DNA from 2 places in the Geobacillus sp. YF-1 genome. Region 1 is predicted to be linked to the other one. Evidence: riboswitches for the same ligand, from Rfam matches in the RefSeq annotation. Region 1 holds a riboswitch; the other holds the start of a gene.
What was found. A riboswitch is a leader RNA that binds a small molecule or an ion and turns the genes downstream of it on or off. The one in region 1 is predicted to bind cobalamin.
Positions count from the first base shown of each region.

Region 2: it holds a riboswitch for cobalamin, as region 1 does, so the genes downstream of both, ACTVIM_RS08885 ((2Fe-2S) ferredoxin domain-containing protein) here and ACTVIM_RS04565 (ribonucleoside-diphosphate reductase subunit alpha) in region 1, are expected to answer to the same signal.

Region 1 is NZ_CP199850.1:899,455-904,400, forward strand. It holds gene asnB (asparagine synthase (glutamine-hydrolyzing)) at 1-1,304, shown strand, start outside; cobalamin riboswitch at 1,613-1,806, shown strand; gene ACTVIM_RS04565 (ribonucleoside-diphosphate reductase subunit alpha) at 1,937-4,219, shown strand; gene ACTVIM_RS04570 (ribonucleotide-diphosphate reductase subunit beta) at 4,418-4,946, shown strand, end outside.
Region 2 is NZ_CP199850.1:1,760,972-1,765,917, reverse strand. It holds gene ACTVIM_RS08900 (DNA topoisomerase III) at 1-675, shown strand, start outside; partial or broken gene ACTVIM_RS08895 (glycerophosphodiester phosphodiesterase) at 926-1,033, opposite strand; gene rraA (ribonuclease E activity regulator RraA) at 1,205-1,690, shown strand; cobalamin riboswitch at 1,750-1,942, shown strand; gene ACTVIM_RS08885 ((2Fe-2S) ferredoxin domain-containing protein) at 2,129-2,533, shown strand; gene ACTVIM_RS08880 (energy-coupling factor ABC transporter permease) at 2,536-3,276, shown strand; gene ACTVIM_RS08875 (energy-coupling factor ABC transporter substrate-binding protein) at 3,281-3,574, shown strand; gene ACTVIM_RS08870 (energy-coupling factor transporter transmembrane component T family protein) at 3,558-4,286, shown strand; gene ACTVIM_RS08865 (energy-coupling factor ABC transporter ATP-binding protein) at 4,292-4,946, shown strand, end outside.

The sequences.
Region 1 (4,946 bases):
AGTTGGAGCCGGGGCATTATATCAAGAAACGAGTCGGTGAACCGCTCACGATTCATCGCTATTGGAAGCCGTTTTTCCGCCCTGTTCGCCAGTCGGAGGAGGAATTGGTTGAGAACATCCGCACGGCGTTGGTTGATTCGGTCCGTGTCCATATGCGCAGCGATGTGCCGGTCGGGGCGTTTTTGTCGGGCGGCATTGATTCCTCGTTTATCGTGGCGATCGCCAAACAGTTTCATCCGGATTTAAAGACGTTTTCGGTCGGGTTTGAGCGGCAAGGGTTCAGCGAAATCGATGTGGCCAAGGAGACGGCTGAGAAGCTGGGCGTAGACAATATCAGCTATGTCATTTCGCCGCAGGAGTATATGGACGAGCTGCCGAAAATTATGTGGCATATGGATGATCCGTTGGCGGATCCGGCTGCGGTGCCGCTGTATTTTGTCGCCCGTGAAGCGAGAAAGCATGTTACTGTGGTGCTTTCCGGCGAGGGGGCGGACGAGCTGTTTGGCGGCTATAACATTTATCGTGAACCAGAGTCGTTGCGGTGGTTGGAGCGGATGCCGGGAGCGGTGAAGAGCGTGCTGCGCTTCATCGCCAAGTGGCTTCCCGACGGGGTGAAAGGGAAGAGCTTTTTAGAGCGCGGCACGACCCCGCTTGAAAAACGGTATATCGGGAACGCCAAAATATACAGTGAAGCGGAAAAGGCGGCCTTGCTCAAAACGTATGAAAAAGGCCGTGAGTATACAACGGTGACCGCGCCGCTCTATCAAGAAACCGTTCATTATCCGCCGGTCAACCGGATGCAGTACATTGATCTCCATACATGGCTGAGAGGCGATATTTTAGTTAAGGCCGATAAAATGACGATGGCGCATTCGCTTGAGTTGCGGGTGCCGTTTTTGGACAAAGCGGTGTTTGCAGCAGCTGCTACGATCGCTCCGGAGATGAAAACCGCCAACGGCACGACGAAATATATTTTGCGCAAAGCGGCCGAAGGCATCGTGCCGGATCATGTATTAAACCGAAAAAAATTAGGATTTCCTGTGCCGATTCGTCATTGGTTGAGAAACGAAATGTATGATTGGGCGAAACAGCTTATTCACGACAGCGAAACGGACCACTTGTTCCATAAAGACGTGCTGTATCGCTTGCTCGATGAGCATGCGCAGCAGAAAGCGGACCATAGCCGCAAGCTGTGGACGGTGTTGGCGTTTATGATTTGGCATCAAGTGTATGTAGAGCGAGCCTATGATTTTGTTTCATCTGGACAAAAGGAAAAGCCGCTGGCGCCTGCTTTTGAGGCGTAAGGGGGAACAGGACGAGGCGTCCCGGAATTCGGCCGGGGCGTCTGTCTGTTTTGGCCCGAAAACTATAAGGGGCGGTGATTGACTCGCGCAACTGCTTCTCGGAATCGTTTCTCCAATAGAAAAGTCTTGCAACACTGCACACTTTTATTCATTGACCAAAGGAAACCAATGTTTTTCAACGGCCTTCTAAGGATTGATTGAGAAAATCTCGCTTGTCCCTTGCAATTCTTGTTGTTTTAGTATATGCTTGTTCCATCAGGATGATCATCCACTATATATTGATTTATTTGCTTTTTCAAACAACTATATATCGTTGTGCCAAGCAATGGTGTCCATCAGGACTTAATAGGGAATCCGGTGTGAATCCGGAACTGCCCCCGCAACTGTATGTGCGGACGAAATGGGATGGCCACTGGCGGCAAGAGCCATTTAGCGCCGCTGGGAAGGACCCAAAGTAGGACGATGCACGAGTCAGGAGACCTGCCTTGCTTGGAACGTTTCATGTTCTTCGGGGTGTGAGAAGATGAAACGATAGGGGAAAAGAAAAAGGGAGTTCGTCTGCCTTTTTCCGTCTGTCGTTTCATCCGCTCGCCTGCCCGAGCGGATTTTTTTATGGAGGAGAGGGGAAACGAATGACAGTGTCGACGAAATCAATTGTTGTCGATGATCAAGGAAAAGAGAAATCATTTTCGCGCGAGGAGTTTGCTAGGTTGGTGGAGCAGGCGGCGGCCGACTTTGTCCGTCTGTCGCTCGAGGAATATGAAGAACGTGTATGGCAGCTTCTCAGCCGAAAAGAGATGGTCACCTTCCGGCAGCTATATCAAACCGCCATTTTGGAAGGGCTGTCGTATATTAGTGAGGAGGAGCCGGAATGGACGTTTGTGTGCGCCCGCCTGTATTTGCAACAACTGTACCGCGAGGCAGCACGGCAGCGCGGGTACGAGGAGCGCAAGCGGTATGGCGATTTCTACTCGCTCCTTGTTGCGCTGACGGAACAAGGAGTATATCATCCGCTGCTGCTTGAACGTTATACGAAAGAAGAAATTGAGTCCATCGGTGCGTTTCTTGATCCGGAGAAGGACAAGTTGTTTACGTACATAGGGTTGCGCACGCTTGCGGATCGGTATTTGGCCCGCGATTATGAGCGGCGGTTGTATGAGTTGCCGCAGGAGCGATTTTTGATTATCGCCATGACGCTTATGGCCAATGAACCACAGCAGCGGCGGCTTGAGTTGGTGAAGGAAGCGTATTGGGCGTTAAGCAACCTATACATGACCGTGGCGACGCCGACGCTTGCCAACGCCGGGAAGTCATACGGCCAGCTGTCGAGCTGCTTTGTCGACACGGTCGATGACAGTTTGCAAGGGATTTACGACAGCAACACCGACATCGCCAATTTATCGAAATCGGGCGGCGGCATTGGGGTCTATTTAGGGAAAATCCGGTCGCGCGGCAGCGACATTAAAGGATTCAAAGGGGTCTCCTCCGGCGTCATCCCGTGGATGAAGCAGCTGAACAACACAGCGGTGAGCGTCGATCAGCTTGGGCAGCGAAAGGGAGCTATTTCCGTCTATTTGGATGTGTGGCATAAAGATATTTTTGCGTTTCTCGATGCGCGGCTCAACAACGGCGACGAACGGCTGCGGACGCATGACTTGTTCACCGGCGTTTGCATCCCTGATTTGTTCATGGAAATGGTCGAACAGCGCGGCGACTGGTATTTGTTTGATCCGCATGAAGTGCGGACGGTGATGGGATTTAGTTTGGAAGACTTTTATGATGAGGAAAAAGGGAAGGGCAGCTTTCGGGAGAAATATTGGCAATGCGTCAACGAACCGAGGCTGTCGAAAGAAAAAGTGCCGGCGATCGAAGTGATGAAAAGCATTATGCGCAGCCAGCTCGAGTCGGGGACGCCGTTTATGTTTTACCGCGATGAAGTGAACCGACAAAATCCGAATCGCCATCTCGGGATGATTTACTGCAGCAACCTTTGCACGGAAATCGCGCAAAACCAAAGCCCGACGGTGATGAAGCGGCAATATGTGAAAGACGGAGTGATTGTGATCGAAAAAATCCCGGGCGATTTTGTCGTCTGCAATTTATCGTCGATCAACTTGGCGCGTGCGGTGACCGATGGGGTGTTGGGGCGGCTCATCCCGATTCAAATGCGGATGCTTGATAATGTCATTGATTTAAATCACATTCCGGTGCTGCAGGCCGGTTTGACGAACGAAAAATACCGCGCTGTCGGGCTTGGCACTTTTGGCTGGCATCATTTGCTGGCGTTAAAAGGCATTCGCTGGGAGTCAGAGGAAGCGGTCCGCTACGCCGATGAACTGTATGAAACGATCGCGTATTTGGCGATTCAAGCGAGCATGGAGCTCGCCAAAGAAAAAGGGAGCTACCCGGCGTTTGCCGGATCGGATTGGCAGACGGGCGCTTATTTCGAACGGCGCGGCTACCAAAGCCACGGCGAGCTCGATTGGGACCGACTCAAGAGCAATGTGGCCCGCTACGGGGTGCGCAACGGCTATATCATGGCCATTGCGCCCAACGCCTCGACGTCGATCATCGCCGGCAGCACGGCGAGCATCGATCCGATTTTCTTAAAAGTGTATGCCGAGGAAAAGAAAGATTATAAAATTCCTGTGACCGTGCCGGATCTAAACGAACAGACGACATGGTATTACAAATCGGCGTACCATATCGACCAACGTTGGAGCATCAAGCAAAACGCCGCGCGCCAGCGCCATGTCGACCAAGCCATCTCGTTTAACTTCTACGTCATGAATACGATCAAGGCAAAGGAGCTGCTCGATTTGCATTTGACAGCGTGGAAGTCGGGGTTGAAAACGACGTATTACGTGCGTTCGACATCGGGGACGATCGAAGAGTGCGATTCGTGCGCGAGCTGACCGGGGCCAAAAGAGGCTCACTTCCTTGTGCCAGAGAGGCGTAGGCGGTTGGCCGCGCGCACGATACTTATATAAACTGCAACTTGGTTTTCCATGGCATTGTTGCTCTTCTTGTCACCGTGCCAGCTTGTCAGGTGATCAAGATGGGACATGGAGATCAGAAATTCTTTTATAGAAAACGAAAGGGAGGAATGGACGATGACGATCGGCTTAGTCAAACGGCCCATTATGGATCCGGAGGCGCCGAACCGTTCGACGGGCATCATCAACGGCCGCTGCTCGAATGTGTTGAATTGGGATGATCTCGCCTATCCGTGGGCGTATGCCAAATATAAGCGAATGCTCGCCAATTTTTGGACGCCGTTTGAAATCAATATGGCGCAAGATGTGAAGCAGTTTCCGCAATTAACGGCCCGCGAGCAGGAGGCCTTTTTGAAAATCATCGGTCTTCTGGCGCTGCTTGACAGCATCCAAACCGATTACGCCGGACGTGTCGCTGATTACATTACGGACCCGAGCATCAACGCGCTCATGATTATGCTCGCCCAGCAGGAAGTCATTCACAACCATTCGTATTCATACGTGCTTTCGAGCCTTGTGCCGAAAGCGAAGCAAGATGAAGTATTCGACTTTTGGCGGAACGAACCGACGCTGCGCAAGCGGAACGATTTTGTGACGAATGGCTACAAGGCGTTTGCGGAAGAGCCGAATGTGGAAAACTTGTTGC
Region 2 (4,946 bases), 860 kb from region 1:
AAAACGGCGGGAACATTTTTGGACGACGAGGAGCTGGAAAAAGTGCTCGCCAAAACGGAAGGGCTCGGCACGGAAGCGACAAGGGCGGCGATCATTACGATGCTGAAGGAACGAAAATACATTGAAGTAAAAAATAACCTCGTTTATCCGACGGACAAGGCGAAAGTATTGATCGAGGCGCTCGGCGGCACGATTCTCGCCTCGCCGGAAATGACAGCGAAATGGGAGCAGCGCCTAAGCGAAATCGGCGAAGGAGCGGCCTCGCCCGCCGCGTTTATGGAACAGGTGAAAAAGCTGGCGCAAAAAGTGGTCGCTGACGCCATCGCCGCCGCCCCAGCTTGGAATTTCAACGGGGTCGACACCGCCTCGATCCAGCGGACGAGAACGAAAAAAACGATCGGTGAGAAGCTCGGGCCGTGCCCGCTTTGCGGAGGGACCGTCATCGACAAAGGAACGTTGTACGGCTGCGACCAGTACGCGAAAACAAAATGCTCGTTTACGATCGCCAAACGCATTCTCGGCAAATCGATTTCGGCGGCCAATGTGAAAAAGCTGCTGGCAAAAGGAAAAACCAATGTCATTAAAGGATTCAAAAAAGGCGGAAAAACGTTTGACGCTGTCCTTGTGTGGGATGAAAACGAGAAGAAATTGTCGTTTCAGTTTCCGAAGCGGTAATGAAGGCAACAGAGGAAATAGGGGGCGGGGCGCTTGGCGCAAGGGCGGACCAATGGCGTCCTGTCCTTTTTTGCCGGTTCCCCCGTTTGCGGCTCTTGAATCCGTTCCATCAGCCGCTTCGGCTCGCTTGGCGCGGCGGCCTCCTTTTTCATAAAGGATACACCGAATCGGATCAGATGGAAACGATTTTGTTTTTAAACAATAATAATATTATGTAAACTAAAATTCCGGCCTTCTCTCTGAAGGCTAGTCAATAGTCGGGCGGCCGGCGGCAAGCGGCGATGCGAGCCGGGCGGTCGGGATAGTCGGTAAAGATCCCGTCTACGCCCATGGCGCATAGGCGCGCCAGATCGTGCGGGGCCATTTTTTCGTTCGCCGGACAGCGAGGACGAGCCAATACGTTCAACGTCTAGTTTAGCAAAACTCCACATCCGCTTTTTTCAAATATAAACAGCGCCGCAAAAAAGCGTAGTCGGCAGGACTTTGGCGAATGGCGGCGAATGCAAAAAAGGGAAAGGGGAGAGCGACAATGAAAACAGCCGATTTATGCGATCAATTTTTAGACGAGCTGCAAGTATGCGAGGTGCCGTTCCAATCATATGGCGGAAAACAGATGTTTTCCGGACCGATTGCGACGGTTGACGTGTGGGAGGACAACGTGCTTGTCCGCGAAGCGCTCGAGACCGTTCCAGCGGGGACGGTGTTGGTTGTCGACGGAAAAGGGTCGCGCCGCGTTGCGTTATTCGGCGACCGATTGGCGCAACTCGCCTGCGAGAGGGGGCTCGCTGGCGTCATCATCCACGGCTGCATCCGCGATTCCGCAGAAATCGGTGCGATGCCGATCGGCGTCATGGCCATTGGCACGTGCCCGGTGAAAAGCAAAAAAGAGGGAAAAGGTGCCCGCGATGTTGTGCTCGAGTTTGGCGGTGTCCGTTGGGAACCGGGAGCGTACGTGTACGCCGATGCGGATGGCATCGTCGTGGCCCGCGACGATTTGTCGGCAAAAAACGGTTGACGGCAGCGTCCCGCTTGTACTACGATGGAGACGGATGCTTGTTCCATGACAGTGTAGATATGGTGAAGAACCCACAAGGTGCCTGAGCTCGTCAAACCGGCTCGGGTGAAAAGGGAAGTCCGGTGAAAATCCGGCACGGTGCCCGCCACTGTGATGGGGAGCTTGCGGCAACAAGTCACTGAAGAGAACTTCGGGAAGGCGCCGCAAGCGATGATCCTAAGTCAGGAGACCTGCCTTGTTTGGGTCGGACGGATGCCTACGGGACTATAGGCAGACGTGCGGGAGAATGAGGGCTGCATAAGGCCTGTTTGGTTCGTTTAAGACTTTTTTGTATACATTTTTCTGCACCTCTGCTGTAGAGGTGCTTTTTCTTTTGCCTGAAACCTGCTCGTCTGTCTGCATCTGAATTCTATCATTCTAGCCAAAAGGGGGGATTCGATGGCGACGTGGGATTTGCGGGGAATGAGGCATCATTTGTTCATTTGCAACGGCGGGACGTGCCTCCGTCATGGCGGGGAGGAAGTGACGCTGGCGGTGCGCGAAGAGATCGCCCGCCTTGGTTTGGACGATCTTGTTCATACGACGCGAACGCGCTGCAACGGCCGCTGCCAGGATGCATGCGTGATGATCGTCTATCCGGAGGGCGTCTGGTACCGAGAAATGACGCCGGAAAAAGCGCGGGAGGTGGTGCGCATTCATCTTTGTGAAGGGGCGCCGATTCGCGAATGGGCGACGTATGAGTTTGATGAGGAGGCAGGATGCAAATGGGCGCCAGCAGGGGAAAGCGAGGCGCCGGTTGGGAAGCGGAAAACGGCCAATGAACCGAAGGAGGCGAATCGATAATGATGCGAACAAGTCGTTGGCTTGTCATCGCGGCGCTATTGACAAGTTACTTCTTCTTGACGAATGAACAAGACGCGTACGCCATGCACATTATGGAAGGATTTTTGCCAGCGAAATGGGCGCTGTTTTGGTGGGGATTGTTTCTTCCGTTTTTCTTGTTGGGTTTACGTCGTCTCGTCCGCACGCTGAAAGAGCATCCGGAACAAAAGCTGCTCATGGCCTTGGCTGGGGCGTTTACGTTCGTGCTGTCAGCGCTGAAAATTCCGTCCGTCACCGGCAGCAGTTCCCACCCGACCGGCATCGGCTTCGGGGCCGCGTTGTTTGGGCCGTGGGTGATGGTTGTCATCGGCACGCTAGTTCTTCTGTTCCAAGCGTTGCTGCTTGCTCATGGCGGATTGACGACATTGGGGGCGAACGCTTTGTCGATGGCGGTCGTTGGGCCGCTGGTTGCGTTTAGTGTGTATCAGCTGCACCGGCGCGGTCTTGTTTCACATCGGGTGGCGCTGTTTTTAGCTGCCTGTTTGTCAGATTTGGCGACCTATGTCACTACATCCGTTCAATTGGCAGTCGCGTTTCCAGCGCCGGATGGCGGCGTGCTCGCTTCGTTTTTAAAATTTGCCGGCATTTTTGCCATCACTCAAGTGCCGCTGGCGGTGACGGAAGGCATTTTGACGGTGATGGTCTGGAACTGGCTCGCTTCATACCAAGCTTCTCCGCTATTTGAACGGGAAAAGGGGGCGTGATTCGATGAAGAAAAACCGGTGGCTGTTCGCTTTCGCCTTGGTGTTGATCCTTCTTCCGCTTTGGTGGGCGCGCGGCTCGGAATTTGGCGGCACCGATGACCAGGCGGAACGGGCGATTCAAACGCTCGCTCCGCATTACCGGCCGTGGTTTGAATCGATTTTCACCCCGCCGGGCGGCGAAGTGGAAACGCTGCTGTTTTCGCTGCAAGCCGCCCTTGGCGCCGGTGTCATCGGCTACGTGATCGGCCTGTATAAAGGGCGGTCGGAACGGAAGAACGGGCATGATTCGCGAGTTTGATCGGTTCGCCTACGACAATCGGCTGCGAACGTGGCGAGCGGAATGGAAGCTGGCGATGGCGCTGATTTTGTTGGTGCTTGGGATGATAAGCAGCTGGCGCGAACAGCTGCTCATTATGGCGGGGATGACGTATTGGATCATCGGTCGCGCCGGTGTACCGCTTTCGCTGTATGGAAAAGCAATGGCCGCCGCTTCAGTTTTTTTAGGAGTCAGCTTATTGACCATGATCATTTCTATTTCCCTTCCCTTTCATTTGTCTATTTCCTATAGCCAGCTGCGGCCGGCCGCTGAATTGGCCGTGCGCTCGTTGGCGGCGTGGTCTTGTTTGTTTTTCCTTTTGATCACTACGCCGGCGCCGGAATGGTTTGCCGTCCTGCGGCGTTGCCGTCTTCCGGCGGCGGTCATTGAGCTTTGTTTTTTGATGTACCGCTTCATCTTTTTGCTTGAGCAGGCGGCGGCTGAGCTGTGGCTGGCGTTGCGCGCCCGCAACGGGGGAACACATTGGCGGCATGGGGGGATGCTCATGTACCAATTGTGGCTGAAGGCCGGGCAATCGTACGAAGCGCTCGGGTGTGCGCTTACCGCTCGCGGAGGAATCGACTCGTTTGTCTATCGACATCAGCCGTTGGACACAAAACCACATACCATTGATATGGCGGCCGGCGCCGCGTTAATCGGGCTGCTGCTCGGCATGGTTTGGTGGAAAGGGTGAAAAAGGTGCTGCTACGGATGGAACAAGTGCGCTATGCTTACGATTCCTCGCGCGATGTGCTCAACGGGGTTGATTGGGAAATTCCAGCAGGAAAAAAATGCGCGCTCATCGGCGCAAACGGCTGCGGCAAAACGACGCTGTTTCTTCATCTGAACGGATTGCTGCGGGCCCGGTCGGGCGCGCTGTATTGGAAAGGGAGCAACATGTATGAGCGCGGGGCCGATTGGCGGCGCTGGCGGCGTGAAGTCAGCCTCGTTTTTCAAAATCCGGAACATCAGCTGATTGCGCCGCTCGTGCGCGATGAATTGGCGATTAGCCTCGCTCACGCTGGGGTCAATGAAGAACAGATGAGAACCGCTTTGTCGGCGCTTGTTGATGAATACGGACTCGGTGATTGGCTCGATCGCCCGACCCACCAGCTCAGCCTTGGACAGAAAAAGTGGCTGACGCTTTGTTCGGCGATGGCGACAAAGCCGGACTTGCTTGTGTTGGATGAACCGACGGCGTATTTGGACCAGCATCAAACGAAACAGTTTTTGCGGCAAATCAATGTCATTCATCAAAAGGGAACGACCGTCCTTATCGCCACACATGACATGGATTTCGTCTGGCAATGGGCCGATTGGGTCGCTGTCATGCACGAAGGCCGGATTGTCAAGC